Regions from separate parts of the Actinoplanes missouriensis 431 genome, predicted to be linked through region 1. Evidence: riboswitches for the same ligand, from Rfam matches in the RefSeq annotation. Region 1 holds a riboswitch; each other region holds the start of a gene.
The links. A riboswitch is a leader RNA that binds a small molecule or an ion and turns the genes downstream of it on or off. The one in region 1 is predicted to bind cobalamin.

Region 1 (7,358 bases):
ATCGGGGCGCCGCCGAGCAGCGCCTTCCTCGCGGCGGTGGCCACGCCGGGACTGAACCGTACGTCCTCGACCAGGTCCACCATCCCGCAGGCGTGGATCATCCGCACCACGACGCGGGCCACATCGGACGGCAGGCCGCTCAGGTCCGCCTCGGCCCGGATCGTGGCGAACGACCGCTTGTAGATCTCAGCGCCGTCGCGCACGTACTCCATCAGGGCCTCCTCGCTGCCGCCACGACAGCTCCAAGATCGCGGCGGGGGTCAACGGTGTCGGTGTCGGTGTCGGTCGCGGCGCCGGCGTCCGGGTGGGACACCCGGTAGCCGACGGGGGTGGCCTGGACCTGGACGTGCCGGCCCGCGGGGCTGCCGCACGCCCGCGCGCAGCCGACCCAGTGGACCGGGAGGCCGTCGACGAACCGGGCGGATCGGGTGGCGTCGGCCCGGACGTCGGCGAGGGATTTCGCGCAACCGGGGCGGCCGGCGCACGCGGTGACACCCACCCACGGCGAGTCCGCCGCCAGTGCCAGACCGGAATCGATCAGCTGGTCCGCCCACGGTGCCGCGTCGGCGCGCGGGAGGTCGGTCACCAGCACGCCGCGCCACGGTGTGATGACGAGCCGGGTCGCCTTCTCCAAGACCTTCATGGGTACGCCCCCGAGCCGCCCGAGGGGGACCAGCGCACCCACCGCGACGAGCGGGGAGCCGGGTTGGTCAAGCACACCGAGCAGATCCCCGGGCTCCAGCACCTCGACCGGCGTGGCGGGTTCCGGGTCGCGCGGGGCGGTCGTCGCGGCGGCGGCGGGCTTGCCGTGCGCCTCGGCCGCGTTGTGGGCGGCGGCCGGTTCGTGCGCGGCGGCCGGGTCGTGGGCGGCGCGGACGCGGGCGGTTACGCGGGAGGGGCCGTCGGTGAGCTCGCGCAGACGCCAGGCCGCTGGGCCGCCGGAGCGTTGTGCTTCCCGCTCGGCGAGGAACGCGTGTGCCGCCGCCAGCATCGTCGGGACCACGGCGTCCTCGTCCACGCGGATGCCGGTGTCGTGGCCGCCGAGCCGGATCACGAACCGGCCGCCCGTGCCGGTGCGGGTAGTGCCACCGGCAATCGTGCTGCCCGTGGCGGTGCCGGCGGGCGACGTGCCGGCGGGGACGGCGGTGACGTCGGCGGCTAGGGGGACGTGTCCGATCGCGAACAGGAACTTGCCCGGGAGCCCGGACAGGGCGGGGTCGCCGATGAGAGCGGCGTCCAGCCGGGCGACCAGGGCGCGGATCACCGGGCCGGCCAGCACGGGCGCGGCAATGTTCCGTACCGCATCGTGGGTTGCCGACGGCAGGAGGCCGGCGGCGCGCAAGCGAGCGGCCAAGGTCTCCGCGTCCTTCGCTTGCACGCCTCTGACCTGGAGGTTCGCTCGGGAGGTCAGCTCCAGGAAACCGTCGCCGAACTGCTCGGTCAGCTCACGCAGGGCCCGCAGCTGCTCGCCGCTCAGCACGCCGGCGGGCAGGCGGACACGCGCCAGCAGCCCGTCGGCCGCGGCATGCAACCGCAGAGCGCCGGGGCAGGCGTCGGTGTCGGACTGCCGGAGGGGTGTCACGGCCCGGATACTACGGGCGGCCACCGACAGGACCACATCCTCGGGTCGCCCTCCGGCTGTATCGGCTCGGCTGTACTGGGACGGCGCGGCTGGATCGGCTCGGCTGGATCGGCTCGGCTGGATCGGCTCGGCTGGATCGGCTCGGCTGGATCGGCTCGGCTGGATCGGCTCGGCTGGATCGGCTCGGCTGTATCGGTGATGTCACCCCACCTTGACGGCGGGCCGGAGCGTTCGGAAAGGTGGGAGCTCTACGAGCGGCGAAGCCGCGGAGGAAGCCGGTGCGAATCCGGCGCGGTCCCGCCACTGTGACCGGGTTCTGTGCCCGGAAGTCAGGAACTCCGTTCGCCGTGATCCCAACGACTCCGGGGCGCGGACCCCGAGGGGGAGCGCAACGCGTGTTTCTGCTGCTGTCGACGTCCGACACCGACCTGCTCAGCGCCCGGGCCAGCGGCTCGGCCTGGCGGCTGGGCAACCCGGCCCGGACCTCGGTCGCCGATCTTCCCGCCCTGCTCGACGGCGTCGACCTGGTCGTCGTCCGCATCCTCGGTGGCCGCCGTGCCTTCCAGGAGGGCCTGGACTCCTTGCTCGCCGCCGACGTCCCGGTGGTCGTCCTCGGCGGTGAGCAGGCCCCGGACGCCGACCTGATGAAACTCTCCACGGTCCCGGCCGGTGTCGCGGCGGACGCGCACGTCTACCTCGCGCAAGGCGGTGCGGAGAACCTCGCCTCGCTGCACGACTTCCTGTCGGACACGGTGCTGCTGACCGGCAACGGGTTCGCGCCGGCCGTCGAGGCGCCGCAGTGGGGTGTGCTGCCGCGCGCCGCGTCCGAGGGCGGGCCGGCGACCGTGGCGGTTCTCTACTATCGCGCCCATCACATGGCCGGGAACACGGCGTTCGTCGAGGCGCTCTGCCAGGCGATCGAGGCGAAGGGCGCCCGCGCGCTGCCGATCTTCACGGCGTCGCTGCGGACCGCGCCGCCGGAGCTGCTGGCCGAGCTGCGCACCGCGGACGCCCTGGTGGTGACCGTGCTCGCGGCCGGTGGCACCAAACCGGCGACGGCGGGCGCCGGTGGCGACGACGAGGCCTGGGACGTCGGCGTGCTCGCCGACCTGGACGTGCCGATCCTGCAGGGACTCTGCCTGACCAGCTCGCGGGCCGCATGGGAGGCGAGCGACGACGGGCTGTCGCCGCTGGACGCCGCCACGCAGGTGGCGATCCCGGAGTTCGACGGGCGGATCATCACGGTCCCGTTCTCGTTCAAGGAGATCGACCCGGACGGGCTGTCGGTCTATGTCGCCGACCCGGAGCGGGCCTCGCGGGTCGCCGGGATCGCGGTGGCGCACGCCCGGCTGCGGCACGTGCCGCCGGCCGAGCGCAAGATCGTCCTGATGCTGTCGGCCTACCCGACCAAGCACTCGCGGATCGGCAACGCGGTCGGCCTGGACACGCCGGCCTCGACCGTGGCGCTGCTGGACGCCCTCTCCACGGCCGGTTACCGGATCGGGGAGTTCGGCTCCTACGACGGCGACGGGCTGATCCACGCGCTGATCGCGGCCGGCGGGCAGGACCCGGACTGGCTGACCGAGGAGCAGCTCGCGGGCAACCCGGTGCGCATTTCTGGCATTTCGTATAAATCGTGGTTCGACACTCTGCCCGAGGACTTCCGGCATCGCGTCGCGGAGCATTGGGGACCCGCTCCGGGTGAGCTCTACGTCGACGGCGGCGACATCGTCCTGGCCGCGCTGCGCGACGAGAACATCGTGGTCATGGTCCAGCCGCCGCGCGGGTTCGGCGCCAACCCGGTCGCGATCTACCACGACCCGGACCTGCCGCCGTCACATCACTACCTGGCCGCGTACCGGTGGATCGCCGACGACTTCGGCGCGCACGCGGTGGTCCACGTCGGCAAGCACGGCAATCTGGAGTGGCTGCCCGGCAAGAACGTCGGCATGTCCGCCTCGGACGGCACCGACGCGGCACTCGGTGACCTGCCGCTGATCTACCCGTTCCTGGTGAACGACCCGGGCGAGGGCACGCAGGCCAAGCGCCGCGCCCACGCCACGCTCGTCGACCACCTGATCCCGCCGATGGCGCGCGCCGAGTCCTACGGCGACATCGCCCGCCTGGAGCAGCTGCTCGACGAGCACGCGAACATCGCCGCGCTCGACCCGGCGAAACTGCCGGCGATCCGGGCGCAGATCTGGACGCTGATCCAGGCCGCGAAGATGGACCACGACCTCGGGCAGTCACAGCGCCCCGAGGACGAGGAATTCGACGACTTCATCATGCACGTCGACGGATGGCTGTGTGAGGTCAAGGACGTGCAGATCCGGGACGGGCTGCACGTGCTCGGCGCGGCCCCGGCCGGCGAGGCGCGGATCAACCTGGTGCTCGCCATGCTGCGGGCACGGCAGATGTGGGCCGGGAAGGTGGCCGCGCTGCCGGGTCTGCGGGAGGCGCTGGGCCTGGCCGAGGACGCCTCCACGGCCGAGACCGACGCGGTCGAGGAGCGCGCGCGGGCGCTGGTGACCGCGATGGAGGAACGTGGCTGGCCGGCGGAGGTGCCCGCTGACCTGGGCACTCCCGGCGATGAGTCGGACGAGGTGCGCCGGGTTCTCCAGTTCGCCGCCACCGAGATCGTCCCTCGGCTCGCGAAGACCACCGACGAGATCACGCACGTGCTGCACGCGCTCAGCGGCGGTTACGTCCCGGCCGGTCCGAGCGGCTCCCCGCTGCGCGGCCTGATCAACGTGCTGCCGACCGGCCGCAACTTCTACTCGGTCGACCCGAAGGCGATCCCCAGCGCGCTCGCCTGGGAGACCGGGCAGGCCATGGCGGACTCGCTGCTCGACCGCTACCGCGCCGACCACGACGGCGCCTGGCCGAAGTCGATCGGCATCTCCGCGTGGGGCACGAGCGCCATGCGTACCGCCGGCGACGACATCGCCGAGATCCTCGCCCTGATCGGCGTGCGGCCGAACTGGGACCCGGCGTCCCGGCGGGTCACCGGCCTGGAGCCGATCTCGAGCGAGGAGCTGGGCCGGCCCCGGATCGACGTGACCGTGCGCATCTCCGGGTTCTTCCGGGACGCGTTCCCGCACGTGGTGGCGATGCTCGACGACGCGTTCACGATGGTCGCGGCGCTGGACGAGCCGGACAACTACGTCCGCGAGCACGCGCTGCGCGACCAGGGCGAGCACGGCGACTGGCGGCGGGCCACCATGCGGATCTTCGGGTCGCGGCCGGGTGCGTACGGCGCCGGGATCCTGCCACTGATGGACAGCCGGAACTGGCGCGACGACGCCGATCTGGCCGAGGTCTACGCGGTGTGGGGCGGTTTCGCGTACGGGCGGGACCTGGACGGCGTCCCGGCGCGGCCGGACATGGAGAACGCGTACCGGCGGATCGAGGTCGCCGCGAAGAACATCGACACCCGCGAGCACGACATCGCGGACTCCGATGACTACTTCCAGTACCACGGCGGCATGATCGCCACGGTTCGCGCGCTCACCGGCAAGGCGCCGGCCGCGTACATCGGCGACTCCACCAACCCGGACCAGGCACGGACCCGCAGCCTGACCGAGGAGACCGCCCGGATCTTCCGGGCCCGGGTGGTGAACCCGCGCTGGATCGCCGCGATGCGGCGGCACGGCTACAAGGGCGCGTTCGAGCTCGCGGCCACGGTCGATTACCTCTTCGGGTACGACGCGACGGCCGGCGTGGTGACCGACTGGATGTACGAGCAGCTCGCGGCGAGTTACGTGCTCGACCCGGACAACCAGAAGTTCATGCGGGAGTCCAACCCGTGGGCGCTGCACGGCATCAGCGAGCGGCTGCTGGAGGCGGCCGAACGCAAACTCTGGGAGTCACCCGAGCCGGAAACCCTGGCCGCGCTCCAGCAGCTCTACCTGGAGACCGAGGGCGAGCTGGAGGACGGCCCCGCCTAGAGTCGGCGCCTGCTGCCGCGTCGTCACGTTGATGCGGTTGAAGAGGTTGCTGGTGGCGATCCACAACACGATCGCCACCAGCTCCGTCGCGGTAGCCATGCCGCCGGAGGCGGCGGTGCGCCTGGGGCGGTGTCGGCTGAGGGTGTCGGCTGAGGGTGGTGTCGGCTGAGGGTGGTTTCGCGGCTCGGGTCAGTCGTCGGTGGTGGGGCGGCGGCGCAGCAGGTAGGTGTCCATGATCCAGCCGTGGCGCTCGCGGGCCTCGGCGCGGGTCTTGACGATCTCCTCCGCCACGTCGGCGACCCGGCCGGACGCGAGCAGCTCGTCCTCGGTGCTCACGTAGGCACCCCAGTAGATCTCCGCCTCGGGGTGCGCGGTGAACGCCTGCTGCGCGTCGAGCATCACGACCACGTCGTCGACGCCCTCGGGCCAGCCCTCGGCGAGCCGCCGGCCGGTGGTGATCTGGAACGGCTGGCCGACCCGGTTCAGCCCGACGCGGTGCTTCGCTGCGAGTGCGGACACGCTGCTGATGCCGGGGATCACCTCGTACTCGAAGGTGGCCTCGCCCCGCTCCAGGATCTCGTCGAGGATCGCGATCGTGGAGTCGTAGAGCGACGGGTCGCCCCAGACCAGGAACGCGCCGATCTCGTCCTCCCGGAGGTGCTCGCTGATCAGCTCCTCGAAGACCTGGGAACGCCGGTGCCGCCAGTCGGCGATCGTGCCGGTGTAGTCGGCCGGGGTGCGGTCGCGGTCCGGATCGCGGCCCTCGACGATCCGCTTGTGCGGGTGCGAGTAGGCCCGGATGATCCGCTCGCGCAGGTCGACCAGGCTCTGCTTGGCCTCGCCCTTGTCGATCAGGAAGAACACGTTGGTCCGGCCGATCGCCTTGGCCGCCTGGAGGGTCAGATGGTCCGGGTCGCCGGCGCCGATCCCGATCACGTAGATCTTCCGCATGGGGAAGAAGTCTGCCTCAGTCGCTCAGGAGGGGGACCGAGGGGGAGAGGTTCCGCCCGATCATCGCGGCTCGGCGCAGCGAGCCGGCCCCGAAGCGGTCGCGCACCCGGTCCACCGCCGCGTCCAGCCCGCCCGGGTCCGGCCCGTCCGAGCCCCGCCCGCCCTGAGCCGGCCTGCCCTGATCCGGCCTGCCCTGATCCGGCCTGGCCGAGCCCGGCCTGCCCGGGTTTGTGGTGGCGCTGTCGAACGGCAGCTCCAGCTGCACGTTCCCCTCGCCGTCCAGGTTGCTGACCGCGACGCCGACGAGAGTGAGCCCGCGCTCGGCGATCAGCGGCCGGGCCTCGCGCAGCAGGCCCTCCGCCGTACGCAGGATGGCCTCGGTCCCCATCGTGGCCTTGAGCAGGCTGCGGGACCGGGTGGCCCGGCTGAAGTCGGCGAACCGCAGGCGCAGCGTGACGGTCCGCCCGGCTCGGTGCGCCCGGCGCATCCGGCGGGTCACCCGGTCGACGAGGGCCGCCAGTGTCGCCACCACGTGCTCCTCGCTGTGCGAGCCGTCCCGCCGGGAACCGGCGCCCAGCGCGCACTGCGCCCCGATCGAGCCGCGGCGGTGGCCGGTGTCGACCCGGCGGGGATCGCGATTGTGGGCGAGCGCGTGCAGGTGCCGCCCGGCGTGGGCGCCGAGCATCGACACGAGGGCCGCCTCGCCGATCCGGGCCACGTGCCCGACCGTGTGGATCTGCCGCTCGCGCAGCTTGCCGGCGGTGACCGGGCCGACGCCCCAGAGTTTCTCCACCGGCAGCGGGTGCAGGAACGCGAGCTCCCCGCCGGGCGGCACCACCAGCAGCCCGTCCGGTTTGCCGGCGCCGCTCGCCACCTTG
Region 2 (7,358 bases), 2.7 Mb from region 1:
TCAGCCAGTGCCGCCGGATCCGATAGCCGGCCGTCTCCGCGATCAGCAGGTGGGACTCGTCAGGGGCGAGAACGACCCCGTTCGCGAATTTCAGATCGGTCAGCAGCGTGGTCACGGTCCCGTCCGGGGCACGCCTGACCAGCCTGCCGGTGCAGCTGTGCTCGAGGATGTCACCGGTGTGCTCGTCGAGGGCCCACCGGCTGGTCGACGTGGTGAACCAGATCGTCCCGTCGCTGCCGGCCACGACGTTGCTGGCGAACCGGTACCCGGGGCTGACCAGGGCGGAGATCTCCCCGTCCGGGCTCATCGACAGCAGTCCCCGATCGTGGTCGCAGATCAGCGCTCCCCCGCCGGCGAGCGGCCACAGCCCCAGCGGGCGCCCGCCCGTCGACGCCAGCACCGCGCTCGTCCCGGTCGCCGGGTCGATCCGCACGACGGTCCCACCGGCGAGACCTGTCATGATCCGCCCGGCGTCGTCGAAGCGGACGTCCTCGGGTCCGTGTCCGCCGGTCGGCAGCCTGCGGCTGATCCGCAGCGGCGCGGTGGGCCCCGGATCGGCGAGCCGGGGCGGCGTCCACCGCCGGGGTCTGATCAGGCGACGAGCCATCAGCAACCTTCCAAGATCAAAAACAATTCACCGGTACGTCAACAAGCGCGCGTCCCCGTCGAGGTGAGTGTGCTCGTTGTAGGTCGACATCGACAGCCCGCGCCGCCCGGCGATCAGTTTCGTGACACCGGTGTTGACGGCCACCCGGTTCAACGCGGTCCACACCGTCGCGAGCTGCGCCACGTCCGCCTTCGGACCGCAGGTCAGCAACGCGACGGCCATCGCGATCGGCCCGCCGGAGCTGACCGCCACGATGTCGCGATGCTCGCGGAGCAGCTCGCCCGCCCGATCCAGGACGCCGGCGACCCGGTCCCGGAACGCGGGGAACGACTCGGCGTACTCATGGTCGTTCCCGCCCGACGACCAGCGCCCGGTGGCCGCCTCGAACACCTCCTGGAAGGCGCGGTCCGGACGGGCGTTCCGGCCGAGTTCGGCCATCATGGCGGCCCGGTCCCGGTAGAGCGGCCGGTGCACCTCGACGACGTGCTGGAAGTCGAACTCGTCGCAGCCCGGATCGACCGTCACCGCGGCCGGCAGGTCCAGGCCCGCCACGGTTTCCGCATGCCGGCGCAGGGTTCCGCGCAGCACCAGGCCGGGCCGGATCCCTCGCGCGGCCAGTGACCGGCCGAGCACCCGCGCCTGCTCGTGACCCGCTTCGGAGAGCGCGTCGTAGTCGTCCGCGCCGAACGACGCCTGACCGTGCCGGATCATCAGGAGACGAGCCACGGGCGATCACACCATCTTTCGTACGACGGAAAGCGGAAGCACCCGCATGGCCGCGCCGATCGGCACCCAGGGCCAGGCCGGCACATAGGCCCGCGCCCGCCGTTTCTCGATCGCGTCGACCATGGACCGCACGCCGGCCGGGGTGTCGACCATGAACCGGGTCCGCTGCTGGACCCGGGCGTTCATCTCGGACCTGATGTACCCCGGGAAGATCACCGAGACGTCGACGCCGGGGATCCGCTCGGACCGTACCCCCTCGGCGATCGCGGCGACACCGGCCTTCGTGGCGGCGTACGTGGTCATCGACCGGCGCATGCCGCGCAGCGCGGACATCGACGAGATCAGGACGAGGTGACCCCGTCCCTGCTCCCGGAAGATCCGCAGGGCCGCCTCGGTCTGCGCGAGCGCGCCCACGAAGTTGACCATGGCGGTCTCCCGGTTGGCGTCCCACCGTCCGGTGCCGAGCGGCGCGCCCTTGCCGAGCCCGGCGTTCACGACGATCCGGTCGATCCGGCCGAACTCGGCGGCGAATTCGGCGAAGACCCGGAAAACGGCGTCGTCATCGGTGACGTCCAATGCCCGTACCGCGATGTGGCGCTCGGGAATCGCCTCGCGCAACCGTTCCAGAGGGTCGGTGCGCCGCGCGCAGAGCGCGAGGTCGTAGCCGAGCGCGGCGAACTGCCGCGCCATCTCCTCACCCAGGCCGGCGCTCGCGCCGGTGATCAGAACGACACCCTTGCTCATCCGCGGGAACTTACGCACTTCTCCGGATACGCGCTACTGATCGGTAATTTCCGCGGCGCGCGGAACGGGTTGTCGCCGTGCGAGTGACTTCCGGTCGGAGATCCGACTTGTGTCTTTTCGACGTTGTCCGCGGGGACATCGGTCGTTGCCCTAGGGCATAGGTTGCCCCGACGAACAGGACAGTGACGATGGTGACGGAGAACGACGCGGTGCTGCGCGACCCCGTGCGGCTGGCGGCGGTGGAACAGGCGCGGTTGCTGCTGCCCGTCTCGCCGGCGCCGGCCGACGGGGTCGCCCGCCTCGCGGCCCGGCTGCTGCACACGCCGATGGCGGCGGTGACGCTCGTCGGCGCGGAGGAGGAGCATTTCGCCGGCGTGCACGAGCTGCCCGCGTCACTGGCCGGGACCGGGCACGCGTCGCTGTCGTACTCGGTGTGCAAGTACATCGTCAGCGCCGACCAGCCGGTCAGCTCCGGGGACATGCTCGCCGAGTCCGCCCGCGAGCTGCGCGGGCACCCGCTGGTGACCGAGTACGGAGTACGGGCGTTCGCGGGCGTGCCGGTGCGGGACGCCGAGGACCGTCCGGTGGGGTCGCTGACCGTTCTCGACGTCGCGCCGCGGGAGTGGACCGCGGAGCACATGGACACCCTCACCGAGGCAGCGGCGCTGGTGCGGCCGGTGGCGCCGGCCAAGCTCGACGCCGCGGCCCTGCTCACGGTCCTGCTCGACAGCCTCTCGGTCGGGGTGATCGTCGCCGACGAGCACGCGCGGATCGTGGTGATGAACCGGGCGTTGCGCGAGGTGGTCGGCCTGTCGCCGTACGCGCCGGTGCCGGACGATCTCCCCGCTCACGTCGGCGGGATGCTCCACCGTCCGGATCTGACGCCGCTGCACTGGGAGGAGACCCCGCTGATGCGGGCGCTCGGCGGCGAGCAGGTCGGCGTCTCCGACGTGCTCACGGTGCGTCCCGGGCACCGGATCCGCACCTTCGCCGCCACCGCGAACCCGATCGTCGGCACCGGTGGCCGGCGGCTCGGAGCGTTGTCGGTGGCGCACGAGGTGACCGCGCTGCGCCGGGCCGAGAAGTTCCGGGACTGCCACCGCCGGGTCGAAGTGGTGCTGCGGACCGCGGAGTCGGCCGAGGACGCGGCGCCGGAGATCCTCGAACCGGTGGTCACGACGCTGGGCTGGCCCTGCGCGGAGCTGTTCCTGATCGACGACGCCCACGGCGACCTGCGCTCGGTCGGGCACTACGACGCGACCGGCGCGGACCCCGGCGACGGGCTGTTCGGGCACGTGCCGGCGTACGGGCACGGGATCACCGGCCGGGTCTGGGAGACCGGGCAGCCGCTCTGGGTGCCGGACATCGCGGACACCGCCGCCTACATCCCCCGGCCCGCCGAACGGGCACGCATCGACATCTGCCTGCGGCGCGGCATCCGTACGGTCCTCGCCGTCCCGGTCCGCGACGGCGGCACCATGCTCGGGGTGCTGACCTGTTACGCCGGCACCCCCGAGGTCCAGGAGGACCTGCTGACCGTGCTGCTCGACGGGGTGGCGTCGCAGATCGGCGTCTACGTGGCGCTGCGCCGCGCCGAGCAGCTGGCCCGGCAGCTGAGCCGGGCGCAGAACGACTTCATCGACCTGGTCGGCCACGAGATGCGCACGCCGCTCACCTCGATCACCACGAACGCCGGCGTGCTCGCCGAGGAGGCCGGCGGGCTGGACGACGAGCAACAGCAGATGATCCAGTCGATCAGCCGGAACAGCGCCGCGCTGCAACGGATCATCGACACGCTGCTGGACCTGGCCGGCCTGGACTCCGGTCACCTCGGCCTGCGGCTCACCGAGATCGACCTCGCCGCCCTGGTCACCGACGCGGTGCAGACCGCCCGGGCGAGCACGGCGCTCGACATCGACCTGTGGGTGCCGCCGGCCGTCGGAGTACGCGGCGACGCGGACCGGCTGCGCCAGGTGATCACCGATCTGCTGTCGAACGCGGCGACGTACAGCCCACCCGGCGGTCACGTCGTCGTCACGCTGACCGCCGGCGCCCAGACCGCCGAGCTGAGCATCGCGGACAGCGGGATCGGCATGCCCGCCGAGGAACGGGAGCGGGTGTTCGACCGGTTCTTCCGCGGCAGCAACGTGCGCCACCAGGGGATTCCCGGCAGCGGACTGGGACTCAGCCTGGCCCGCACGATCGTCGCGCTGCACGGCGGGACCATCCGGCTGGACGCCAACGAGCCGGCCGGGACGATCGTGCGGGTGCGCCTGCCGAAGGCCTGATCGCAGAGTTGTGCCGCTGCTCCGGGCACCACTAGGTTGAGGATGCCAACTGCGGCGACGCGAGGGAAGCCGGTGGGAGTCCGGCGCGGTCGCGCCACTGTGACCGGTCCTGCGAGGGGCCGGGAGTCAGGGAACTCGCCCGTCGCAGCCCCACGATCGGGACGCGTCATCCCGTTGGAGGTTCGCTCTCTCATGTCTGCGTCTTTTCCGGCTGGGCAGCCCCGTTTCGTGTCGTTGCTCTTGCGGGGCCTGCTCGCCGGGCTGATCGCCGGTCTGCTGGCCGGCGGGTTCGCCTTCGTGTTCGGTGAGCCGCACGTCGACGCCGCGATCGCCATCGAGGAGGCCGCCGCGCCCGCCTCGTCCACCGACGCGGCGGAGGATCCGCTGGTCAGCCGCAACGGGCAGAAGGCCGGCCTGGTTCTCGCCACCACCCTCTACGGCATCGCGATGGGCGGACTGCTCGCCACCGCCTACACGCTGCTGCGCCGCCGGTTCCGGATCGCCGCGGACAGCCGGGTGGCGCTCGTGCTGGCCGGATCCGCGCTGGTCGGGGCGGTGCTGGTGCCGTGGGTGAAGTACCCGCCGAACCCGCCCGCCGTCGGCGACCCGGCCACCATCAACCAGCGGACCTGGAGTTATCTGGCGGTGCTCGTGCTCGGCCTGGTCGCCGTCTGGGCCGCGGTGATCGCCGCCCGCACGCAGACCGTGGAGTGGCGCCGGGCGGTGGCCGCGACCCTGGCGTTCGTCGTGGTGGTCTCCGTGGCGTACCTGCTGCTGCCCGGCATCCAGGAAGTGCCGGAGTCGTTCCCGGCGGCGCTGCTCTGGGAGTTCCGGATCACCTCGCTCGGCGTGCAGGCGGTGCTCTGGACCGTGCTGGGCCTGGCCTTCGCCGCGCTGGTGACGCCGCGGGTCACCGCTGCGGAGCCGGCCGCCGCCGTCGCTGCCTGACGTTCAGCACGCAGTCGCCGCAGGTGCCGCCGCCCGGGATCCGGTAGTACAGGCAGCAGTTGTTGCGGGTCAGCGTTCTCCGGTGATGACGATCGGGGCGGTGCAGGACGGCCGTCCCGATCAGTGGTTCCCGGGACAGCAGCCCCTCGATCAGGTCGCCCGCGTCCGCCCCCTGCGCGGCCATCATCGTGGCGGCGCCACCGAGCGCGGACGCCACGTTTCCCCACAAAACCCGGGGCGACACCACAAATTGGGTACGGAACACCTCCAGCACCGGCGCGACCAGTATTTCGATCACCGTGTTGAGACCTGTGACAAGGTCACCGGTGCCGGCCGTCAGTCCGGCGCACGTGATCGGGATCGGTCCCCGGTCCACCGGCTGCCACCGCATCCGAGCCGGCTCCGGGATCGGGACCGCGCCGCCGGCCACCGCGGCCGCCAGCGGCGGGGAGACCAGGCGAGCCGCCAGTCCGAGGAAGACGGTCGACGCGACCGCGCGTCTAGGCAGGTCACCGGGGTTGAGCCCGCCCATCGCGGCGAGCAGCCGGGTGGCGGTGTCCACCCGATCGGCGAGCACCGCGGGGTCCTGCAGATCGGTCAGCGGCCTCGTCCCGCCGACCGGAGCTTGTGTCTCCCACGTGCAGTAGGGACCGAACCGCGCAGCGGCTTCCAGCGCGGGCGTCGCATCGATCGGGTCGGCCATGCCGGCGACGGTATCAGCGAAGCCTCAACCGACAGTTCAACGATACGGTTCAGGGGTATGACCGACGTCAACGCCCTGTTCCCCGACCCGCAGTCTCCAAGCACCCAGCCGGCAAGCCCGCAGTCCCCAAGCACCCGGCCGGTGAGCCCGCGGTCCCCAAGCGCCCAGCCGGCAAGCCCGCAGTCCCCGAGCACTCAGCCGGTGAGCCCGCGGTCCCCAAGCGCCCAGCCCTCAAGCACCCAGCCGGTGAGCCCGCGGTCCCCAGGCGCACACCTCGCAAGCGGGCAGTTCCCCAGTGCGCGCCCCGCAAGCGGGCAGCCCGTAAGGCCGCAGCCCGCCAGCCCGCTGTTTACCGGCCCGCCCCGGCTGCTTGCCGTCGGCGAACCCACCCACGGCTCGGAGCCCCTGCTCCGGCAGCGCAACGACCTGTTCCGGTCACTCGTCGAGCGGCACGGCTACCGAACCATCGCGATCGAGAGCGATTGCCTGATGGGCCTGATCGTGGATGAATACGTCGCCGGGGGCGCCGGCACGCTCGACGATGTGATGAAGCGCGGATTCAGCCACGAGTGGGGCGCCTTCGAGGGCAATCGCGAGCTGGTCCAGTGGATGCGTGAGCACAACACCAGCCGTGATGCCGCCGCCAGGATCCGTTTCGCGGGCTTCGACGGCCCTCTGGAGATAACCGCCGCGGCCAGCCCCCGAGAGGCCCTGACGGGTCTCCGCTCAGCCTGCGCCTCAGCCCTCCCGCCGTCCCCGCCGTTGCCATCGGCGCAGGAGCTCGACGATCTACTCGGCGCAGACGAACGGTGGACGAACCCGGCCGCCATGATGGACCCGTCGCAGTCCATCGGGCGGACCACCGAGGCCCTGCGGTTACGCGTCCTCGCCGACGAGATGGCAGGCCTGGTCGAAGCGTGGACGCCACAGCTCGGAGCCGACGTGGACCGGGCGCGCCTCTATGCTCGAACCGCCCTCGGACTGCTGCGCTACCACTACGCGATGGCCGACACCTCCCCCCACCGGATCGAGCGCCTGCTCGGCGTCCGCGACTCCATGATGGCCGCCAACCTGCTCGCCCTCGCCGAGCGCGGCCCGACACTCGCGAACGGCCAGAACGCCCACTTCCAGCGACACAAGAGCTCGATGCGGATGGGCGGCCGGCAGGTGGAGTGGTGGAGCGCCGGCGCGATTGCCGACGTCCACCTGGGTACGGCCTACGGGTTCCTCGCCGGCGCCGCAGGAACGATCCGTGCCCACGGCGTAGAAGTCCCCCCGCCGGACACCGTGGAAGGCTCGCTCTATGCCCTCTCCCTCCCCGAGGGCCGATTCGTCGGACGGG
Region 3 (7,358 bases), 2.7 Mb from region 1:
GTGGCCTTGAACTCCCGGATGGCGCCGACCCACTTGGGGATGTTGGTGTTGGCGTGCTTGCCGTTGAGCTCGTCGCGGTTGGCCGCCAACGGGTCGAAGATCGCGGCGTGGTCGAAGCGCTGCGCCACTCGCAGCCAGCGGGCGTCGCCGGTCTGCTGGTAGAGGTTGGCCAGCACCTCGTTCATACCGCCGAACTCGGTCTGCAGGGTCGTCTGCATCTGGCTGTAGCTGAGCCGGCCGGTACGCCAGTCGACCCACCCGGCAAGCTTCAACAGGACGTCCTTGGCTTGGGTGTTGCCGATCAGCCGCCACACGTCCAGCAGACCCGCGAGGGTCTTGTGGATGCAGTAGTACGACACCGCGATCGGCTTGCCGGACTCGACGGCGTCGAGGTCCGACTCCGGAAAGCCGGACAGGTAGCCCGCGTTGAACCCGGCCACGGCGTTGTTCGCCTGGCACTTGGCCAGCTCGGCGACCATGTAGTCGGCCTTGTCACGGCAGGTGGTGTCGCCGGTGTAGGCGTACGCCTGCGCCCATGCGGTCAGGAAGTGGCCCTGCATGTGCGAGCGGAACGGGAAGTTCGGCGCGTCCCAGCCGCCGTTCGCGGCGGCACCGGCGGTGGACAGCCGGTGGTTGGCGCGGAAGACGTAGAGCATCCGGTTGACGTCGACGAACCGCAGGTAGTTCATGGTGCGGTTCTGGTTGTCCAGCAGCCGGCTCGCGGTCAGCCGCACCTGACCGGGCATGAACTCGGACGCCGCGTTGCCGATGTCCGTACGTACCGGCGGGACGACGGCGGCATCGGCCTCCGCGGTGGTCGCAGCGATGGAGACGCCGACGGCGGAGACGACCGCACCGGCGCCGGCGGCACGAAGGACGCTCCGCCGGCTCAGGGGAAGGGACGACACGAATCCTCCAGAGGATGGGGACGGGAGGGAACGAAGACGACCGATGTATTCGTACCGGGGGGGATGAACGTTAACATCGACGTAACTGGATCGTTGCACAGGTTCGATGCCGCGACAAGACGCCGACGATTTCGGGCGGGTACTCGCACAGGCTTTCCCACAGCTCCGCTGCTCGGGACCGATCAGGGGAATCATGCCGTGCCCGACATCAGGAAACGGCTCACACCAGACAGGGCTCGATCGATTTGTTAGCGCTCACGAACATCGGCCAGAGATGCGGAAGCAGCCGGTTGTCCGGGCGACCACCCCGCGCCCGAAAGGCCCGGCGTCAGCCCTCCCTCGGGGACCACCTGTTCTCGTGGACCGCCGACTGCCACGGCATTCGCCTGCGCCAGCCATGGCGTTCCAGGTCGGGGGTCTCCTCCAGGTGGGTCACCGGCCCCAGGCAGAGCCACGCCACCGGGCGGATGCCGGCGGGTATGCCGAGCAGGTCCTGGACGAACGGCTCGCGGTAGAAGGAGACCCAGCCGACGCCCAGGTCCTCGGCGGTGGCGGCGAGCCAGAGGTTCTGGATCGCCAGGCAGACCGAGTAGAGGCCGGCGTCCGCGATGGCGTGCCGGCCGAGGACTGCCGGGCTGCCCCGGTCCGGGTCGTAGGTGACGACCACGGAGAGGGTGGATTCCCGTACCCCCTCGATCTTGATTTTGGAGAAGGTGGCGGCGGCGTCCGGGTCGAGGGTGGACGCGAAGGCCGCGCGCTCGCGCTGGACGTGATCGTGGAAAGCGACGCGGGTTGACTCGTCGCTGACCAGGATGAAGTCCCAGGGCTGGGAGAGTCCGACGCTGGGTGCGGCGTGGGCGGCCGCCAGCACGCGATCGAGGACCGCCGGTGGGATCGGGGCGCCGGTGAACTGGCCGCGGACGTCGCGGCGGCGGTGGATGACGTCGTACAGCTGACTGGACATGGGCAGGCTCCCGCTGCGATTCGGCCCGGGCGTGCGCCCGGGCGACAGTCGGCGAGGCCGGTCTTCGGACTCCCGGATCGTCGCCTCACCGCCCGCCTTCCCAGCCGTTGCGGCCAGTGGCTGCGCTCGCGCGCGTGGGCGGCGGCTCCCCGGTCACCGCGGCGGGCCCGTGCCGGAATCACACCGGCTTCCCAGATTCTCCCCGCTCCGAGCCGGACCAATCCATATCGGACACGTCCGGAGCGGAACGGGGCACCTCACCATGATCTTGTGCCGTGCTGAACCCTACAACGCGCTCACGATCCGCCCGCGGACCTCCCCGAAGCTGATCGTGGAGCCGTCCGGGCCCGGCGCGACCGCGCTGATCACCACCTCGTCGCCGTCCTCGAGGAACGCGCGGGTCGAGCCGTCCGGCAGCGCGAGCGGTTCCTGACCGTTCCAGGACAGCTCGATGAGCGAGCCCGGCGAGCCGCCGCTGATCGTTCCGGAGGCGAACAGGTCACCGGTGCGCAGCGAGGCGCCGTTGACCGTCAGATGGGCGAGCATCTGCGCGCCCGTCCAGTACATGTCGGCGGCGCGCGGCTGGGAGATCACGTGACCGTTCAGGGTCACCGTAAGCCGCACGTCCAGGCCCCACGCCGGCGTCTTCTCGTCGTCGAGGTAGGGCTGCACCGGCACGGAACGCTCCGGCGGCGCCACCCGGGCATGATCGAGAGCGGACAGCGGGACGATCCACGGGCTGATCGAGGTGGCGAAGCTCTTGCCCAGGAACGGGCCGAGCGGAACGTACTCGAAGGCCTGGATGTCCCGCGCCGACCAGTCGTTGACCAGGCAGACCCCGAAGACGTGTTCCTCGAAGGCGCCCAGCTCGACCGGTTTGCCGAGCGAGGATCCGACGCCGACGACGAAACCCAGTTCGGCCTCGATGTCGAGCCGCTGGGAGGGCCCGAAGACCGGGCCGACCCGCTGGCCGCTCGGCCGCACGATGTCGGTTCCTGACACGACGACGGTTCCGGCGCGGCCGTGATAGCCGATCGGGAGGTGTTTCCAGTTGGCGGTGAGCGGTTCCTGGCCGGGGCGCAGGATCCGTCCGAGGTTGGTGGCGTGCTGCTCGGAGGCGTAGAAGTCGACGTAGTCGGCCACCGTGAACGGCAGGTGCATCGTCGCCTCCCGGGCCGGCACGAGATGCGCCGCGATCAGATCGCGATGAATCTCGTCGGTGACCCAGGTGGTCAGCTGCGCCCGCAGGTCGGCCCAGACGCGGGGGCCGGCGGCCAGCAGGGCGTCCAGGGACGGGCCGGCGACCGCGCCGGCCAGTTGCGGGGCGAGGCGCCGGACGGCCGCCGGGAGATCGATGATCTGGTCGCCGATCGCGACGCCGGCCCGGGGATGCGGGTCGGCCGCGGTGCTGAACACGCCGTAGGGCAGGGTGGCCGGGCTGCCGAGCGGGCTCACAGGATGTCCTCCGGGAGAAGTCCGAGCTGCAGCAGGCCGTCGACCGGCTCGCTGATGCTGCATGTGCCGAAACTGACGAACTGCCGCCGCACGTCGCGGGCCAGTCGATCATCGATGGTGGCGATCGCCGCGGCGACCCGGTGACCGTCCTGGTCGGCCAGTGCGGCCGCGACCTCGTCCACGCCGCCACCCTGGACGGCGTGCGCGGTCGCGACCAGCACGTTGAGGAACCCGTGATGCTCGAAACCGGTCAGCGGGTCACGGTGACGGATCGGATCGTGGAGTCCCGCGGTGAGCTTGAACGGCACCCCGCCCGCGGTCGCCCGGCAGATCGCCTCAGCCAGATCCTTTTCGGTCGGGAACGCGTCAGGCCGTACCCCACCGGTCCTGATCTTCAATCGCAGGCCCGCGTCGCGCAAGGCCGCGACGCGGGCCGCGGTGATCTCTCCCCGGCCCACCTCGCGGTACGCGGTCAGCGTCCCGCCCGGACTGATCAGTTCCGGCCCCTCGACCGCCACGACTTCGATCGCGGTCGACGCGGCCGGAATCGCGGCCACGTCCGGCCCCGGCAGCACGAGCGACACCGGCAGCGGCCGCCCTGGCGCGGCCGCCGCGATCGGCTCGGCGGCGGCGATCGGCGCGGGTGCGGCGATCGGCGCGGGTGCGGCGACCGGCGCGGATGCGGCGACCGGCCCGGCCGCCGCGACCAGCTCGTCGAGGCGGGCCAGCGAGCAGACGAACGGCCCGAGCAGCGGTTCCAGGGGCGACAGCTGCCGCTCCCGGTACGCCTTGACCGCGTCCGGAACCGGGAGGTCACCCGGCGGGAAGATCGCCGCGTCGTCGAAGAGCCGCGCGAACAGCGGGTTCACGGCTTCCGCGCCCAGGTCCAGGCGTAGACGCCGTCGTCGCTGATCCGGCCGGCCTCGCCGAGACCGAGCGGCCGGAACGTGTCCACCATGACCGCCGTCTCGTCGAACCGTTCCGCGCCGAGGCTCGCCTCGATCGCGGCCGGCTGCGGCCCGTGCGGATAGCCGCCGGGATGCAGGGAGATCGACCCGACGTTGATCCCGGAGCCCTTGCGGGCCTCGTAGTCGCCGCCGACGTAGAACATCACCTCGTCGGAGTCGACGTTGGAGTGGTAGTAGGGCACCGGCACGGCCAGGGGGTGGTAGTCGACCTTGCGCGGCACGAAGTTGCAGATCACGAAGTTGGCGCCCTCGAAGACCTGGTGCACCGGCGGCGGCTGGTGGATCCGGCCGGTGATCGGCTCGTAGTCGGCGATGTTGAACGCGTACGGATAGAGGCAGCCGTCCCAGCCGACCACGTCGAACGGGTGGTGCGGCAGCACGTGCACGCTGCCGGCCAGCCCGGCCGGGCCGTCGCCGCGGTGCTTGATGTAGACCTCGACGTTCTCGTCCTCGACACGATCAGGAGCTGCGGGGGTACGCAGATCGCGCTCACAGTACGGCGAGTGCTCGAGGAACTGGCCGTACCGGGAGAGGTACCGCTTCGGCGGGGCGATATGGCTGTTCGCCTCGATCGGATAGAGCCGCAGCGGCCCGTCCCCGGACGGCACCCACCGGTGCGTGGTGGCCCGCGGGATGATCACGTAGTCGCCGGGCCCGACGTCGAGGTGACCGAAGACGGTCTCGACGGTGCCGCTCCCGGCCTCGACGTAGACGCACTCGTCCCCGGTGGCGTTGCGGTACAGCGGCGACGCGGTGCCGGCGACGACGTAGTTGATCCGTACGTCGGCGTTGCCGAGCACCAGGCGCCGGTCGCGGACCGCGTCGCACGACTTCCACTCCTCGCCCTCGAAGAGGTCGTGCAGCTTGAGGTGGCGCGGGAGCAGCGGCTGGTTGGACTGGGTGGCCTGGTCGGGCAGCTGCCAGATCCGGGCGCCGACCACGGCCGACGGCACGTGCCGGTGGTAGAGCAGCGACGAGTCCGACGAGAAGCCCTCCTCCCCCATCAGCTCCTCGTAGTAGAGCCGCCCGTCGGGATCGCGGTGCTGGGTGTGCCGTTTCGGTGGGACGTGGCCGGCCCGCTGGTAGTGAGCCATGGCTAGAAGTTCCCGCGTTTGGCCTGCTCGCGCTCGATGGCCTCGAACAGCGCCTTGAAGTTGCCCTTGCCGAAGCCGAGCGAGCCGTGCCGCTCGATCAGCTCGAAGAAGACCGTGGGCCGGTCGCCGATCGGCTTCGTGAAGATCTGCAGGAGGTACCCGTCCTCGTCCCGGTCCACCAGGATGCCGCGCTTCTGCAGCTCCTCGATCGGCACCCGGACCTTGCCGATCCGGGCCCGCAGCTCCGGGTCGGAGTAGTAGGAGTCCGGCGTGGCGAGGAACTCGACGCCCTCCTCGGTCAGCACGTCGACGGCCCGCAGGATGTCGTTGGTGGCGAGCGCCAGGTGCTGTGCGCCGGGACCGCCGTAGTACTCCAGGTACTCGTCGATCTGCGACTTCTTCTTGCCGACCGCGGGCTCGTTGAGCGGGAACTTGACCCGGTGGTTGCCGGACGCGACGACCTTCGACATCAGCGCCGAGTAGTCGGTGGCGATGTCGTCGCCGATGAACTCGGCCATGTTGGTGAAGCCGAGCACCCGGTTGTAGAAGTCCACCCACTCGTCCATGGCGCCGAGCTCGACGTTGCCGACCACGTGGTCCAGCGCCTGGAAGATGCGCTTCTTCTTCGGCCGCGCCGAGGTACGCGCCACGTATCCCGGCAGGTAGGGGCCCGTGTAGTGGGTACGGTTGACGAGCGTGTGCCGTGTCTCGCCGTAGGTCGCGATCGCGGCCATCCGCACGGTGCCGAACTCGTCGGAGACGTCGTGCGGCTCCTCGAGGACGGTGGCGCCCTGGGCACGGGCGTGCTCGATGCACTTGTCGACGTCCGGCACCGCCAGCGCGATGTCGGTGATGCCGTCGCCGTGCCGGGCGTGGTGAGCGATGATCGGGCTGTCCGGCGCCACCCCGCCGTTGATGACGAACTTGATGGCGCCGCTCTTCAGCACATACGACATGTGGTCGCGGTTGCCGGTCTCCGGACCCGAGTAGGCGACCAGTTCCATCCCGAACGCCGACTGGAAGAAGTGCGCGGTCTGGGTGGCGTTGCCGGCCGCCCAGACGATCGCGTCCCAGCCGGTGACGGGGAACGGATCGGCGGCGGAGTCGTACTCGACGAGACCCACCAGCTGCTTGAGGGTGTCGAGATCGAGCTCCGCGAGCCGCTCTTCGTTGGTCAGCGTGTCGTTGACGGACATCGTGCTCCCTTCAGCGGGAAACCGGTGATGCCCCACAGGCTGCTCAGTGAGCTGTGGCCTGCGCAACACGTCCAGTTTCCGCCGAGCAGAATGCACAGATACCCGCTGGTAGGGCGGTTAGCACTGCGCAATCTGCTCAGGGAAGCGCTATGTCGGACGACGCCGGGGGCGGCGGTCCGGCGGGGCCCAGATCGGGCGGCGGGCGACCCCGCACCGCGATCGTCCCCGCCGGCGCAGTCGTGACGGGCGCGGCCACTGTGCGGGTTCCACTGATCCTCCTTCGGCGCGACGGGCGCCGGTCGGCCGTACCCGGGAATGGGCGCAAGCGAAACGCCCAGAACAGGGTAATCCTGCCATTGATGGCCGTGCTTCGGAGGTCAGTTCTCGGAGCCGCCGTCGAAGCTCTCCGCTCGCAGGCCGGCCACGGTGAGCGCGTCGAGCCGGTCGGCGAGGGCGGCCTCCTCGGTGCGGACCAGCTCCGCGTATTCGATCAGCACGCTGGGGTCGGTGGTGTCGTCGATCCGGTCGAAGTAGCGCTGCGTCTGCCGCACCGCCTCGGCGTAGGCCTCGGCGGCCGCCCGGATCCGGATCAAGGTCTCGTCTGCCATGACGGCGCGATTACCCGGTCGGATCGGGGCGGACACGTGAGCATGGACACCACCACCCGCTACCCGGCGTCCTCGTTGAGGGCCTCGTCGCGGGGCGTCTCGGTGGGTCGGCGGGTGATGCGTCCGGTCGGGGCGATGGTGTGCACGACCCGGGCGTCCGGCTGA
Region 4 (7,358 bases), 1.8 Mb from region 1:
GTTGTCTCGTCCGGTTTCGGCTGAGTCTGCGGCTCGGTCGTCGAGGGCTCGGTCACCGGTTTCGACGGCTCGGTCGACGTGGGCGGCTCGGTCGACGGTTTGGTCGGCGGCGTGGAGGTGTCCACGGGCGGGGTGGACGGCTTGGACGGCGGCGTCGAAGGGCTCTTCGGCGGGTCGGACGGCTTGGACGGCGATGTCGAGGGGCTCTTCGGCGGCGTCGTCGTCTTCGAAGGCGTCGGGTTGGAGGGCGACGTCGTCTTGCCCGGGGTCGCGCTGGTGCCCGGCACCGGCGTCTTCGACGGTGTCGAGGAGGGCGAACCCGGCGTGGTCGGGTCGGTCGTCACCGGCTCGTCCGGGTCGGGAGCGCCGAGGTCGGGCGTCTCGACGTCGCCCTCGATCGAGCCGAAGATCCGGGTGGCCGCGAAGAGGCGGCTCCACCGGACCGGCGTGAGTCGCACGTTCAGCCCGGTGCGCGGGGCCTCCACCATCATGCCGTCGCCGGCATACATCGCGACGTGGTGAATGCCGGTCCAGCTGTTCGACGAGCTGAAGAAGAGCAGGTCACCGGGGAGCAGCGAGTAACGGGAGACCGCCCGGTCGCGGGTCTGGTAGTACTGGTCGCGGGACACGCGGGTGAGCGGGTATCCGACACCGGGCGAGCGGTACGCCGCGTACATCAGGCCGGAGCAGTCGTACTGATCCGGGCCCTCCTCGGACCACACGTAAGGATCGCCGCGCTGCGCCAGCGCGAACTCCAGCGCCTTGATCGCCCGAGGGTCGGCGCCCCGGCCGGCCTCCGCGCCCGTGAGGTACTGCGAGCCGAGGGCCTGGTCGGTCGCGTTCTGCGTGGTCTCCGCGGCGTTCAGCTCGGTCGCGTTCGCGGTCTCGAGTTTCTGCTGGGCCGCCTGCTTCTTGGTGAGCTGGCCGCTCAGCTTGGTCCACTCGGCGGCGAGCTGCGCGAATCGCGCGCTCGACGTGGTCTGCTCGTCGAGTGCCAGCTGCGCGGCGGTCTGGGCGGACTCCAGCCGACGGGCGGCCGACTCGTGCGCGGTGGCGTCACCGCGCTGCAGCCGGGCGAGCGACTCGAGGTCGAGCAGGCCCGAGCCGACGGTGCCGGGCGGAAGGGCGGCGGCCTCACGCACCGCGGCGTCGGCGGCCTCCACGGCGTTGGTCTGCGCGGCGCGGAGCGACTCCTGCGCGTCCAGGACCTTCTGCGCCGCGGTGGTGACCTGCGCCTTGGTGATGTCACGGTCCTGCCCGACCCGGATCAGCTGGTCGCCGAGGGCGGCGATCTCGGCCCGACCTCGCTCCACCTGTTGCACGACCGGGCTGGTCGCGATGCCGGTGATCGAGGTGACCGGCAGGGCCGCGGTCGTGGTCGTGCCGGTCGGTGAGCCGGGGAGGACGAGCGTGCCGGTCTGCGTGGGCCGCGAGCCGGAGTTCGGGATCGAGGTCGAGGTGGTGGCGGAGGTGGCGGGAGTCGTCGCGGCGGGAACGGCCGGGTCGGTCGGCGCGGCCATCGCGGGAATCGGCTGGAAGAGGGTGGCGATCGCCGCCAGCACCGCTGCCGGGAGAGCGAACGGACGTAGACGCGACGGTGCGAAGCGTGACCGCCGGGTCGATCCGTACCGCAATGCCTTGGACATGATCTCCCTGTCCGCGCCGGCCGAGACCGCGCTAGTCGTTCCTTATGGTTCATACCGCAGCGCGCGGACCGGTGTCGATCGAAAGAAGATGAAAACACGCTGAGAAAATTTCAACTCCGCGGTGCCTTCCAAGATCATTTCAGATGACCGAGGTGACGCCCGCGCACGTCCCGTGCTTGTTGTCGGACCCGGCACGTACCCTCGACGGCGAGGTGACGGAAAGGGGCGCACATGGACGCCGGGCTGAAACGGGAGCTCGAAGCCAAGGTCTACGCCGGTGAGAGGCTGACCCGTGAGGACGGCATCGCGCTCTACGAGTCGGACGATCTGACCTGGCTCGGCCGGCTGGCGCACCACAAGCGCACCGAGATGAACGGCGACCGGGTGATGTTCAACGTCAACCGGCACCTCAATCTCACCAACGTCTGTTCCGCCAGCTGCGCCTACTGCTCCTTCCAGCGCAAGGCGGGCGAGAAAGACGCCTACACGATGCGCATCGACGAGGCCGTTCGCAAGGCCAAGGAGATGGAGGACGAGCAGCTCACCGAGCTGCACATCGTCAACGGCCTGCACCCGACCCTGCCGTGGCGCTACTACCCGAAGGTACTGCGTGAGCTGAAGGCCGCGCTGCCGAACGTGAAGCTCAAGTGCTTCACCGCGACCGAGGTGCAGTGGTTCGAGAAGATCAGCGGCCTCTCGGCGAGCGAGATCCTCGACGAGCTGATGGACGCCGGGCTGGAGTCGCTGACCGGTGGCGGCGCCGAGATCTTCGACTGGGAGGTCCGGCAGCACATCGTCGACCACGACTGCCACTGGGAGGACTGGTCACGCATCCACCGGCTGGCACACCAGAAAGGCATGAAAACCCCGGCGACCATGCTGTACGGGCATATCGAGGAGCCCCGGCATCGCGTCGACCACGTGTTGCGCCTGCGCGAGCTGCAGGACGAGACGGGTGGCTTCGTGGTCTTCATCCCGCTGCGCTACCAGCACGACTTCGTCGACTCGCAGGACGGCAAGATCCGCAACCGGCTCCAGGACCGCACGACGATGGCGATGCCGGCCGAGTCGCTGAAGACGTTCGCGGTCTCCCGCCTGCTCTTCGACAACGTGCCGCACGTGAAGTGCTTCTGGGTGATGCACGGCCTGTCGGTCGCCCAGCTCTCGCTGAACTTCGGTGCCGACGACCTGGACGGCTCGGTCGTGGAATACAAGATCACTCACGACGCCGACGCGTACGGGACGCCCCACACGATGCACCGCGACGACCTGCTCGACCTGATCACGGACGCGGGTTTCCAGCCGGTCGAGCGCAACACCCGCTACGAGATCGTCCGGGAGTACGACAAGCCCGTCCCGCTGGCCGAACGCCGCAGCGAACCGCAGCGAGTCTGGGCCTGAGCTGACGACCGACCGAGCCCGACGACAGACGCCGCAATGACCGGAAACCCGAGGACGCCCCGATGACCCAGCAGAGGAACGCGCGCGGCCTGCGCCGAGACGCCGGTGGCCGGCTGATGACCATCAGCGACCTGCTCGGGGCGGCGTTCGCCGGTCTGGCGGTCGGCCTCGTCGTGCTGTTGATCTTCGAGGCGGTGATGGCGCTCACCGGCCTCGGCACATTCGGCTCGTCGAACGGCTGGCTCGTGCTGATCCTCCCGGTCTGGCTCTTCGTCGAGGAGTTCCGGGCCGAGGGCTTCGGCGCGCACCGGGTCATGATGGCCGCGCTCGCCGCCGGTTTCGGCGTCGCGCTCGGGATGACCGTGGCCGGTCTGATCTCCGGAGTGGCGCCGGCCCTGGTGAGCGGCACGGCCGGAGCCGCCACCGGTACGGTCGTGTACTGCCTGGTCTGGTTCTACGGCCTCCGCTGGCTCAACCAACGGTGAGGCTGAGGGAGAGATGAAGAGATGAGCCCCGCCGTCAAATACACGCTCGGCCGGCTCGGCCTGTTCGTGGTCGCCTTGGCCGTGCTGCTGCCGTTCCCGTTGAACTTCCTGGTCAAGGTCATGGTCGCGTTCGTCGTGTCGGCCGTGCTCTCGCTCGTGCTGTTGCGCAAGTGGCGTGACCAGATGGCCGAGCATCTCGGTTCGGTCGCCGCCAAGCGCACCGCGGAGAAAGACCGGCTGCGTTCGGCGCTGGCCGGGGACGAGGACGCCGCAGCGGCCGGCGACCGGGTGGCCGCCGCCGACGCGAGCCACAAAGCAGGCGACAGCGCGGGCCCGGGCACCGGCGAGACGGCAGGCAGCGAGAAAGCCGCCGACGGCCGCTGACATCAGTACGCACCAGCTGCCGATGTAACCCACCGGCGGCGACTCCGTGCTGTCCGTGAGCTAGCGTTTTCATCAGACCGCGTCTCAGCGAAGCCGGTGCGAAACCGGCGCTGTCCCGCAACTGTGATGCCCGCGACGAGCCGGGCTAGCCAGGTCGCCTGGACGCCGGTCGCGATTCAGCGCTCTCGGGGAGGGGCGCCTCGCAGACGGCGGCCACGAGCCCCTGTCGGCGAAGCACCACAGCCCGGCCGACAGGAGGATTCCATGCAGCGACGACGTCTTCTCACCACCGCGATGGTGACCACCGCCCTGGCTCTCGCCGGTTGTGCGGGTCAGGACGCGGATGAGCCGGCCGCGACGCCGGCGAGCTCCGCCGCGGGCTTCCCGGTCACGGTCGGCGCGGTGACCCTGGAGGCCCGGCCCGAGAAGATCGTCTCGTTGAGCCCGACCGCCACGGAGATGCTGTTCGCGATCGGCGCGGGCCCGCAGGTGACGGCGGTCGACGACCAGTCGAGCTACCCGGCCGACGCCCCGAAATCGGATCTGTCCGGCTTCAAGCCGAACGCCGAGGCGATCGCCGCGAAGGACCCGGACCTGGTGGTGGTCTCCAACGACACCGAGAACATCGTGGCGCAGCTCGGGAAACTGTCGATCCCGGCGTTCGTCGCGCCGGCCGCGACCACGCTGGAGGACACCTACGCCCAGCTCGGTGACCTGGGCGCGCTCACCGGCCACCGGGCCGAGGCGGAGAAGACCGGCGCCGACATGGCGACTCGGATCGACGAGATCGTGAAATCGGTTCCGGCCCGCAGCCGGCCGCTGAGCTACTTCTACGAGCTCGGACCGGATCTCTACTCGGCCACCTCGAAGACGTTCATCGGATCGATCTTCGCGAAGTTCGGCATGACCAACGTGGCGGACGCCGCCGACGCGAGCGGCTCGTTCGGCGGGTACCCGCAGCTCACCCAGGAGGCGGTGGTCAAGGCGAACCCGGACATGATCTTCCTGGCCGACAGCAAGTGCTGCCAGCAGTCCGCCGCGACGGTGACGGCGCGCAGTGGCTGGTCCACGGTGACCGCGGTGGAGAAGGGCCAGATCTACGCGCTCGACGACGACATCGCGTCGCGCTGGGGTCCGCGGACCCCCGACCTGGTCCAGGCCGTCGCCGACGCGGTGGGCAAGGTCCCCGCGTGATCGATGCCGTGGCCCCGAAGCAGCGGGCCCGCTCTGCCGGGCTCCGGCCGGCATGGCTCGTCGCGGGCGCGCTCGCGGTGCTGGTGGCGACCCTGGCCGGCCTCGCCTTCGGCTCGGCGTCCCTGCCACCGGGCGGGGTCGCGGCGGAGATGCTCAACCTCATTCCCGGGGTACGGCTGGAGAGTGGCCTCACCGATCGGGAGGTCGCGATCCTGATGCAGCTGCGGCTGCCCCGGGTGGTGCTGGGCCTGCTGGTCGGCGCGATGCTGGCCCTCTCCGGCGCGGCGTACCAGGGCGCTTTCCGCAACCCGCTGGCCGACCCGCACCTGCTCGGCGTGGCGGCCGGCGCGGGACTGGGCGTCACGGCGGTGATCGTGCTCGGTGCCGGCAGCACCACGGAGGTGCCGGTGGGCGTACCCATGGCTGCTTTTGTCGGTGCGGTGACCGCGGTGGCGCTGACCTGGCTGCTGGGCGCGGCCGGCAGCCGGGACCGGACGCCCGCCGCGTTGATCCTGGCCGGTGTGGCCGTGTCGGCGTTCCTCTCGGCGGCGCAGACGTTCCTGCTGCAGCGGCACGTCGAGTCGCTGCAGGAGGTGTATTCGTGGCTGCTCGGCCGGCTCGCCACGGCCGGCTGGCACGACGTGCTGGTGATCCTGCCGTACGCGCTGGTGACGGGCGTGATCGTGTTGTCCCGGCGGCGCGAGCTGGACGTGCTGACGGTCGGTGACGCGGAGGCTGCGAGTCTGGGCCTGCATCCGCAGCGCAGCAGGTACCTGCTGATCATCGCGGCGTCGCTCGGTACCGCGGCGGCGGTCTCGGTCTCCGGGTTGATCGGTTTCGTCGGGATCATCGTGCCGCACACGATCCGGCTGCTGACCGGCCCGAGTTACCGGTCGCTGCTGCCGCTCTCGGTACTCTTCGGCGCCGCGTTCCTGACCCTGACCGACCTGCTGGCGCGGACCGTCGCCGGTGACGCCGAGATCCCGATCGGCGTCGTCACGGCATTCCTCGGCGCGCCATTCTTCGTCCTGGTGATGCGCACCAGCCGCGCGGTGCCGACATGACCGATGCGCACCAGCCGCGCGGTGCCGACATGACCGACGCGATCACCGTCGAGGACTTGACGGTACGGCTCGACGGCACGCTGATCGTCGACGGCGTGAGCCTGACCGTCGCCGAGGGTGAATGGGTGACCGTGATCGGTCCGAACGGCGCCGGCAAGTCGACGGCGTTACGGGCGATCGGCGGCCTGTTGCCGTACACGGGAAAGGTTTTCTGGCATGGGTCTCCGATCGACCGCATGCATCGGCGGGACCGGGCCAAGGCGATCGCCACGGTGATGCAGTCGCCGGTGGTGCCACCGGCGATGGGCGTCTACGACTATGTGCTGCTCGGGCGTACGCCGTACATTCCGCCTCTGGGCCGCGAGTCGGCCTCGGACCTGGCCGTCGTCGACGAGGTTCTGGCCGCGCTTGACCTGGAGCCGTTCGCTGGTCGCCGCCTGGACACGCTCTCCGGTGGGGAGCGGCAGCGGGTCTTCCTGGCGCGGGCGCTCGCCCAGGGCGCCGGCATCCTGCTGCTGGACGAGCCGACCAGCGCGCTCGACATCGGCCACCAGCAGGAGGTGCTGGAGCTCGTCGACCGGCTGCGCGCCGAGCGGGGGCTGACCGTGCTGGCGACGATGCACGACCTCTCCACCGCCGGCGAGTACGCGGACCGCATGATCCTGCTGGCCGGTGGACGGGTGGTGGCGGCCGGTCCGCCCGCCGAGGTGCTGACCGAGACGAACCTGGCCGAGCACTACCGGGTCCGGGTCCGGGTGATCGCGGGGGAGCGCGGGCCGCTGGTGGTGGCAACCAGACCGCAACCGAACAGCACTCAAAAACCAATTGATCAGACGATAAGTCCTTTATGACGGACACGATGGTGGTGGAACTCGCGCTCCAGGCCATGACCATCTCGGCGAAACTGGCAGCGCCGGTACTGCTGACCGCGCTCGGCGTCGGCTTCGTGATCTCGCTCTTCCAGTCGGTGACCCAGATCCAGGAGGCGACGCTCTCGTTCGTCCCGAAAGCGATCGCGATCGGGGTGGCGCTGCTGCTCACCGGCAACTGGATGCTGCGCGAGATGCTGACCTTCACGACACAGCTGTACGAGAAGATCCCGCAGCTCCTGGCGTAGAGGCTCACGGGGCGAGGATCGCGAAGCTCCCACCCTGCGGATCCGTCAGCAGCGCGTACCGTCCCGC

Region 2: another riboswitch for cobalamin. It lies ahead of AMIS_RS21025 (CbtA family protein); the one in region 1 lies ahead of cobN (cobaltochelatase subunit CobN).
Region 3: another riboswitch for cobalamin. It lies ahead of bluB (5,6-dimethylbenzimidazole synthase); the one in region 1 lies ahead of cobN (cobaltochelatase subunit CobN).
Region 4: another riboswitch for cobalamin. It lies ahead of AMIS_RS01080 (ABC transporter substrate-binding protein); the one in region 1 lies ahead of cobN (cobaltochelatase subunit CobN).

The regions. Positions count from the first base shown of each region.
Region 1 is NC_017093.1:7,163,911-7,171,268, reverse strand. It holds gene AMIS_RS32695 (precorrin-8X methylmutase) at 1-212, opposite strand, end outside; gene AMIS_RS32690 (precorrin-3B synthase) at 212-1,582, opposite strand; adenosylcobalamin (AdoCbl) riboswitch at 1,848-1,924, shown strand; gene cobN (cobaltochelatase subunit CobN) at 1,978-5,529, shown strand; gene cobF (precorrin-6A synthase (deacetylating)) at 5,719-6,480, opposite strand; gene dinB (DNA polymerase IV) at 6,497-7,358, opposite strand, start outside.
Region 2 is NC_017093.1:4,474,705-4,482,062, forward strand. It holds gene AMIS_RS21005 (SMP-30/gluconolactonase/LRE family protein) at 1-607, opposite strand, end outside; gene AMIS_RS21010 (histidine phosphatase family protein) at 635-1,333, opposite strand; gene AMIS_RS21015 (SDR family oxidoreductase) at 1,340-2,077, opposite strand; gene AMIS_RS21020 (ATP-binding protein) at 2,266-4,365, shown strand; cobalamin riboswitch at 4,372-4,522, shown strand; gene AMIS_RS21025 (CbtA family protein) at 4,594-5,313, shown strand; gene AMIS_RS21030 ((2Fe-2S)-binding protein) at 5,276-6,016, opposite strand; gene AMIS_RS21035 (erythromycin esterase family protein) at 6,383-7,358, shown strand, end outside.
Region 3 is NC_017093.1:4,498,753-4,506,110, forward strand. It holds gene AMIS_RS21105 (beta-L-arabinofuranosidase domain-containing protein) at 1-908, opposite strand, end outside; gene bluB (5,6-dimethylbenzimidazole synthase) at 1,237-1,872, opposite strand; cobalamin riboswitch at 1,911-2,109, opposite strand; gene fahA (fumarylacetoacetase) at 2,158-3,327, opposite strand; gene AMIS_RS21120 (hypothetical protein) at 3,324-4,196, opposite strand; gene AMIS_RS21125 (homogentisate 1,2-dioxygenase) at 4,193-5,389, opposite strand; gene hppD (4-hydroxyphenylpyruvate dioxygenase) at 5,392-6,585, opposite strand; gene AMIS_RS21135 (hypothetical protein) at 6,963-7,193, opposite strand; gene AMIS_RS21140 (hypothetical protein) at 7,253-7,358, opposite strand, start outside.
Region 4 is NC_017093.1:228,788-236,145, forward strand. It holds gene AMIS_RS01060 (C40 family peptidase) at 1-1,646, opposite strand, end outside; gene mqnE (aminofutalosine synthase MqnE) at 1,878-3,047, shown strand; gene AMIS_RS01070 (hypothetical protein) at 3,110-3,532, shown strand; gene AMIS_RS01075 (DUF4229 domain-containing protein) at 3,554-3,916, shown strand; cobalamin riboswitch at 3,960-4,087, shown strand; gene AMIS_RS01080 (ABC transporter substrate-binding protein) at 4,181-5,110, shown strand; gene AMIS_RS01085 (FecCD family ABC transporter permease) at 5,107-6,174, shown strand; gene AMIS_RS01090 (ABC transporter ATP-binding protein) at 6,171-7,025, shown strand; gene fliQ (flagellar biosynthesis protein FliQ) at 7,022-7,291, shown strand; gene AMIS_RS01100 (VOC family protein) at 7,296-7,358, opposite strand, start outside.